Regions from separate parts of the Mycobacterium sp. TH-M15 genome, predicted to be linked through region 3. Evidence: predicted binding sites of a transcription regulator. Region 3 holds the regulator's gene; each other region holds the start of a gene.
The links. The regulator LexA, encoded in region 3, represses DNA repair genes until DNA is damaged. The targets are predictions, from matches to a motif close to CGAACANNTGTTCG.

Region 1 (2,263 bases), on a different contig from region 3:
GGCGACGATCCGGCCCTCGCATTTGGAGACGATCTTGCTGGTCACCACCAGCACGTCGGCGTCGCGCAGCCAGGGCGCCGCGTCGGCGATCGCGTCGGCCAAGTCGTCGCCCGGCCGGAACTCCGGCAGCCCGGTCACCGGCAGGATCTCGACCCGGGCGGCGCTGGCGTGCTCGGCGGCGCCGGTGTGCTCGGCCGGAGCCATCAGCGCACCCCGGCGGCGTCGAGCCCGGCGCGCACCATCTCGGCGGTGGCGTCCGGGTCGGTCATCAACAACGGGATCGAGTGCCCGGCCACGCCGTCGACCTGCGCCCGGTCGTCGGGCCCGACCAGCCAGTGGTCCAGAATCCCGGTGCCGGTGCGGGCGCCGTAGTGCCGGCCGACCCCCTCCGAGCTGGACTCCACGCCGATCACCCGCAGGCAGGTGTCGGCCATCCCGCGCAGCGGCTTGCCGGCGATGATCGGCGAATAGCCGACGACCGGCGCCGCGGTGGACCGCAGCGCTCCCCAGATGCCGGGGACGGCCAGAATGGCGCCGATGCTGACCACCGGGTTGGACGGCGCGATCAGGACCACGTCGGCGCAGGCGATCGCGTCGATGACCCCCGGTGCGGCGCCGGCCTTCTCGGCGCCGACGAAGGCGAAGCTGTGGGTGGTCACCGCGGTGCGGTAGCGCACCCACCACTCCTGGAAGTGAATCGCCCGCCGGCTCTCGTCCGCCGGATCGGTGATGACCACGTGGGTTTCGCAGCCGTCGTCGGTCACCGGCAACAGCAGGGCACCCGGTTGCCACCGGTCGCAGAGTGCCGAGGTCACCTGGGAGAGCGGGTAGCCGGCCCGCAGCGCCTGGGTCCGCACCAGGTGGGTGGCCAGGTCGCGGTCACCGAGGTCGAACCAGTCCGGCTGCATGCCGTAGGCGGCCAATTCCTCTTTGACGTGCCATGTTTCGTCGCGATGGCCCCAGCCGCGCTCCGGGTCCACCCCGCCACCCAGGGTGTACATGCAGGTGTCGAGATCCGGGCAGACTCGCACGCCGTGCATCCAGACGTCGTCGCCGACATTGACCACCGCGGCGAGGCTGTGCTCGCCGGTCGGGTGGTCGCCGGCGAACTGGCCCAGGCCGAGCAGGCGCTGCACCCCGAGCAGGAACCGGGCCCCGCCGACCCCACCGACGAGAACGGTGATCTTCACAGCGGATGACGTTACTGCCCGCCGACGATGCGGTCCGTCCCGGAGGGCGGCTGCGGGGGGCGGGCGCAGCGGGGGTGTGGCGGATTCGACAGCGACGCGCCGATCGCCAACACGCCGAAGATTGGTCACGGGATGGTAAGGAATTTGCCGCGACGCCTTGACCCAGACGCATCATAAGTGTGTAATCACACCAGTGTCATTTCTTGGCGGGGTCGACCGGTTCCGGTGACACAGGCCGAGATTCGATCACATGTTCGAATTGAGATGTACCGACATCACAACAGCGGCGACGAAGTTCTGATTCACGACACCAGGTGAGGAGGCGGAGCATGTCCTATGAGCACCTTCGGGGCGTAATGGGAGGCATACCGCACGCCAGTACCGACCCGACTACGGATACCCCGGACACCGGAGGTGCGATCCGTCGACCGCATCTGAGCGTGGTTCCCGACGAGCCCGAGCCGTTCGACCCGTTCGAGTCGGCGCCCGCCACCAACGAGCAGTGGCAGGACCGCGCGCTCTGCGCGCAGACGGACCCCGAGGCGTTCTTCCCCGAGAAGGGCGGCTCGACCCGGGAAGCGAAGAAGATCTGCCAGCGCTGCCCGGTCCGTGCCGAATGCCTCGACTACGCATTGGCGCACGACGAGCGCTTCGGCATCTGGGGCGGCCTGTCCGAACGGGAGCGCCGTCGCCTCAAGCGCGGCATCATCTGACCGGATCCCCGGCGGCCGGCGGCTACCCGTCGTCGATGTCCGGATCGATCACGGTGGGTTCGACGTCCAGGTAGCTGGCCACCTGGGCCACCAGGATTTCATGCAGTAAATCGCCGAGTTCCAGGCTGTCGTGAGCGCGCTGTTCGATCGGCTTGCGGAACAACAGGATCCGAGCGCGGGTGGGATTACCCCGCACATCGACCCCGGCAGGAATCAAGCGCGCCAACGGAATCGGCCCGTCGGCCACCACCTCCGGCGGCCATTGCACGCTTTCCGGGTCCCTCGCGGTGATCCGCGGGATCTCGTCGACGGCCACGTCGAGGGCGGAAACCCGATGCTTCCAGCGCTGCTCGATCGGTT
Region 2 (2,263 bases), on a different contig from region 3:
CGACGTGATCACCGCCTGCGGCGGGATGGCCGCAGAACTGCTCGGTATCCCGTGGGTCGAACTCGACCCGCACCCGCTGTACCTGCCGTCGAAGGGGCTGCCGCCGGTGGGCACCGGGCTGGCGCCGGGCGTCGGGCGGCGTGGCCAGCTGCGCGACACCGTGCTGCGGGCGCTGAGTGCGCGGTCGTGGCGGGCCGGGCTGCGGCAGCGGGCGGTCGCCCGGGCGGGCATCGGGCTGCCGGCTGACGACCCCGGGCCGCTGCGTCGGTTGATCGCCACCCTGCCGGCGCTGGAGGTGCCGCGCCCGGACTGGCCGGACGAGGCGGTCGTGGTGGGCCCGCTGCACTTCGAGCCGACCGAGCGGGTGCTGCCGGTCCCGCCCGGCCCGGGGCCGGTGGTGTTGGTCGCGCCGTCGACGGCGGCCACCGGAGCGGTGGGGCTGGTCGGTCTGGCGTTGGACTGCCTGGTCCCGGGCTCCGGGCTGCCCGCCGGCGCTCGGCTGGTGGTGTCCCGGCTGGGCGGTTCCGAGCTGGCGCTGCCGCGGTGGGCGGCGGCCGGGCTGGGGCGACAGGACGAGCTGCTCACCCACGCCGACCTGGTGATCAGCGGCGGTGGCCACGGCATGGTGGCCAAGTCGTTGCTGGCCGGCGTGCCGCTGGTGGTGGTGCCCGGCGGGGGCGACCAGTGGGAGCTGGCCAATCGGGTTGTCCGGCAGGGGAGTGGGCTGCTGGTGCGACCGCTGACCGCCGGCGCGCTGGTGGCTGCGGTCGGCGCGGTGTTGGCCTCGCCCGGTTACCGGGCTGCCGCCCGGGCTGCCGCGGCGAGCGCCGCGCGGGTGGCCGACCCGGTGCGGGTGTGCGACGAGGCGCTGGCCGACGCTCGGTAGGTTGGCTGGGGTGCGGCTGACGGACTTTCACGAGCGGGTCACCCTGCGGTTCGGCTCGGGCTACGGCGCCTCGGTGCTGGCCGACCATGTGCTGACCGCGCTGGGCGGGCGCACCGCCGCGCAGGCGATCGAGGACGGGGTGGAGCCGCGCGACGTCTGGTGGGCGCTGTGTGCGGACTTCGACGTGCCGCGGGATCAGTGGTGACCGGGCTGCTTCCGGACTGCGTACCGGGCGGGATTCGCCGCTCGGGTAGGCGCCGCCACCGCAGAGTTGGCGCACTCACCGCAGAGTCGATCGCCGCCTGAATCCACGGCCCGGCGTGTCACACTTGAATCGAACACGTGTTCGTTTACTGTGGAGCCTGTTCGACGGCCTCGTCGCTGGTCAGGCGTACTTGTCAGACCCTGTTGTTAGCGTCACGGCCAATCGACCGAAACCGGTCAACCGAACACCGAGCTACAGGAGAGACGTCATGGCGCAAGCACCCGATCGCGAGAAGGCCCTCGAGCTGGCGATGTCCCAGATCGAGAAGAGTTACGGCAAGGGATCGGTGATGCGTCTCGGCGACGAGGTGCGTCAACCGATCTCGGTCATCCCGACCGGGTCGATCGCCCTGGACGTGGCGCTGGGCATCGGCGGCCTGCCCCGCGGGCGGGTCATCGAGATCTACGGCCCGGAATCCTCCGGGAAGACCACCGTGGCACTGCATGCGGTGGCCAACGCCCAGGCGGCCGGCGGCATCGCGGCGTTCATCGACGCCGAGCACGCGCTGGACCCCGAGTACGCCAAGAAGCTCGGGGTGGACACCGACTCGCTGCTGGTGTCCCAGCCCGACACCGGCGAGCAGGCGCTGGAGATCGCCGACACGCTGATCCGGTCCGGTGCGCTGGACATCCTGGTCATCGACTCGGTAGCCGCGCTGGTGCCGCGCGCCGAGATCGAGGGCGAGATGGGCGACAGCCACGTCGGTCTGCAGGCCCGGCTGATGAGCCAGGCGCTGCGCAAGATGACCGGCGCGATGAACAACTCGGGAACCACCGCGATCTTCATCAACCAGCTGCGGGAGAAGATCGGTGTGATGTTCGGATGCATGAGCTATAGCACCCGGGTGACGCTCGCCGATGGCAGCACCGAGAAGATCGGCAAGATTGTCAACAACAAGATGGATGTCGAGGTGCTGTCCTACGACCCAGTGGCTGACCAACTCGTCCCGCGCAAGATCGTGAACTGGTTCGACAACGGGCTAGCCGAACACTTCTTGCAGTTCACGGTCGAGAAGTCTGGGGGCAACGGCAAATCTCAGTTCGCCGCAACGCCCAACCACCTGATCCGCACGCCGGGCGGCTGGACCGAAGCCGGTGAGCTGATAACCGGTG
Region 3 (2,263 bases):
GGTAGGCGGCCAGGGTCCGGCTGATGCCGACGGTCGCCGCGGCGTCGTCGCGGGCCACCGGGTCGTCGCGGGATGAAACGTACTGGTAGAGCCGCCAGCGCACCGGATCGTCCAGACTGCTCAAGCCGGTCAGCGGGTCCAGGCCGTCTCCGTGTTCATGGCCCATGCCTTCAATGTAACACCAAAAAACTTGGCGAATAGACGCTACAATCCATTCTAAATATAAGATATGTTATCGATACGGAGGTCGAGATGACGGCGGACTTACGATTGCTGGACCGATCAGTCCCGGATCTGGACGCCGCCGCGGCTGCCGCCGCGGCGTTCCTGGACGCGCTGGGTATCGGCACGGCCAGCGAGCAGATGCGGGACACCCCGGCACGGATGGCCCGGGCATACGCGGAGCTGTTCACCCCGGAGCCGTTCGAGGCCACCACGTTCCCGAACGACGAGGGCTACGACGAGCTGGTGCTGGTCCGGGACATCCCGCTGCGGTCGGTCTGCGAGCACCACCTGCTGCCGTTCACCGGGACGGCCTGCGTCGGCTATCTGCCGGGAGACCGAATTCTGGGGCTGTCCAAGCTGGCTCGGGTGGTCGAGTACTTCGCGGCCCGGCCGCAGGTGCAGGAGCGGTTGACCAGACAGGTGGCCGACTGGCTCACCGACCATCTCAAGCCGCGCGCGGTCGGCGTGGTGATCCGCGCCGAGCACACCTGCATGACGCTGCGCGGCGTGCACGCCACCGGCTCGACGACCGTCACCTCCACCCTGCTGGGAACGCTGCGCAGCGACGTCCGCTCCCGCCAGGAGTTCTTCTCGCACACCGGAATCGGCGGCTGCCGGTAGCCCCCCGGGCCGGTCAGATTCGGCGGATGACGGTGACCACCTTGCCGAGTATCTGCGCGTCGTTGCCCGGAATCGGGTCGAACGCGGGGTTGTGCGGCATCAGCCAGACCTGACCGCCGGTGCGCTTGAACGTCTTGACGGTGGCCTCGCCGTCGATCATCGCGGCGACGATGTCGCCGTTGTCGGCGACGTTCTGCTGACGCACCACCACCCAGTCGCCGTCGCAGATCGCTGCGTCGACCATCGACTCGCCGACGACCTTGAGCAGGAACAGGGTGCCCTCACCGACCAGCTCGCGGGGGAGCGGGAAGACGTCCTCGACGGCCTCCTCGGCCAGGATCGGTCCGCCGGCCGCGATCCGGCCCAGCACCGGCACGAACGTGGGTTCGGGCAGCGCGTCGGACCCGGCGACGTCCGTGATCGGGCTGACCGTCCCGTCGTCCAGCCCCCGGACGTCGACCGCCCGTGGCCGGTTCGGGTCCCGGCGCAGGTAGCCCTTGCGTTCCAGGGTGCGCAGCTGATGGGCGACCGACGACGTCGAGGTCAGCCCGACCGCATCGCCGATCTCCCGGATGCTCGGCGGGTAGCCCCGGCTGGTCACCGAGGCGCGGATGACGTCGAGGATGGTGCGTTGCCGCGCCGTGAGCGCGGACTCCGGTGCCCGGTTGTGGTTGCCGGCGGCCGGCGTGGGTGTGCTCTCGCTCATGGCGCCGAATGTTAGCCGCCCGCCAGCCGATAATCAAACATGTGTTCGAGCGTGTCGCGGTCGGACCGGCCGGCCGGGCCCGCTCCCGAAGGTCGGTTGTCGGTGTCCGGGTCTACAGTTCCGGCAAAAGTTCGATCAGATGTTCGGTAATCGAACAGATGTGCGGTATGCTTTCGAACATCAGGGCGAACATCGTAGGCAGTGCCGAACCACGGAGGAACGCACATGATGACACTCATCGACCCGATCTCACCCGGCACGCCGGCCGGCCGTGGCCATGGCCATGGTCGGGCCCATTTTCGGGCGCCGGTGCCTCGCCGCGCCGCCGGCGTGTCGCGCGGCGTGCCGCCCCGGATCCGGCCGCCCGGTCAGCGTCCCGCCGGGTCGCCGGTGCGTTACCGGGGAACCGGGGTGCTGATGTCGCAGACGTCGCACCGGCCGCGCCCGATCACCCCGGCGAACACCGTGGTGCTGGCGCTGGTCGCCGCCGCGATCACGCTCTGGCTGGGGCTGATGGCCAACCTCGGAGCCACGGTGGCCCGCACCGGTGCCGTGGTGCCGGAGAAACTGGGGGTGGTGCAGGTGCACGTCGGCGAGAGCCTGCAGCATCTGGCGGCCCGGGTGGCGCCCGATGCGCCGAACGGCCAGGTGGTCGCCCGGATCCGCGACCTCAACCAGCTGGATTCGGCGGCGCTGGACGCCGGAGAGACG

Region 1: cofD (2-phospho-L-lactate transferase) is a predicted target of LexA. The motif match lies at 1,434-1,447, and genes of this name have one in related genera.
Region 2: recA (intein-containing recombinase RecA) is a predicted target of LexA. The motif match lies at 1,222-1,235, and genes of this name have one in related genera.

The regions. Positions count from the first base shown of each region.
Region 1 covers NZ_JBYCLB010000086.1:5,622-7,884, forward strand. Annotated here, with positions in the region: gene AC2VNT_RS02165 (coenzyme F420-0:L-glutamate ligase) at 1-204, opposite strand, end outside; gene cofD (2-phospho-L-lactate transferase) at 204-1,190, opposite strand; gene AC2VNT_RS02175 (WhiB family transcriptional regulator) at 1,520-1,903, shown strand; gene AC2VNT_RS02180 (metallopeptidase family protein) at 1,926-2,263, opposite strand, start outside.
Region 2 covers NZ_JBYCLB010000178.1:2,291-4,553, reverse strand. Annotated here, with positions in the region: gene AC2VNT_RS04220 (glycosyltransferase) at 1-886, shown strand, start outside; gene AC2VNT_RS04215 (DUF3046 domain-containing protein) at 897-1,091, shown strand; gene recA (intein-containing recombinase RecA) at 1,360-2,263, shown strand, end outside.
Region 3 covers NZ_JBYCLB010000618.1:298-2,560, forward strand. Annotated here, with positions in the region: partial or broken gene AC2VNT_RS15105 (helix-turn-helix domain-containing protein) at 1-166, opposite strand, end outside; gene folE (GTP cyclohydrolase I FolE) at 253-846, shown strand; gene lexA (transcriptional repressor LexA) at 860-1,552, opposite strand; gene AC2VNT_RS15120 (LysM peptidoglycan-binding domain-containing protein) at 1,781-2,263, shown strand, end outside.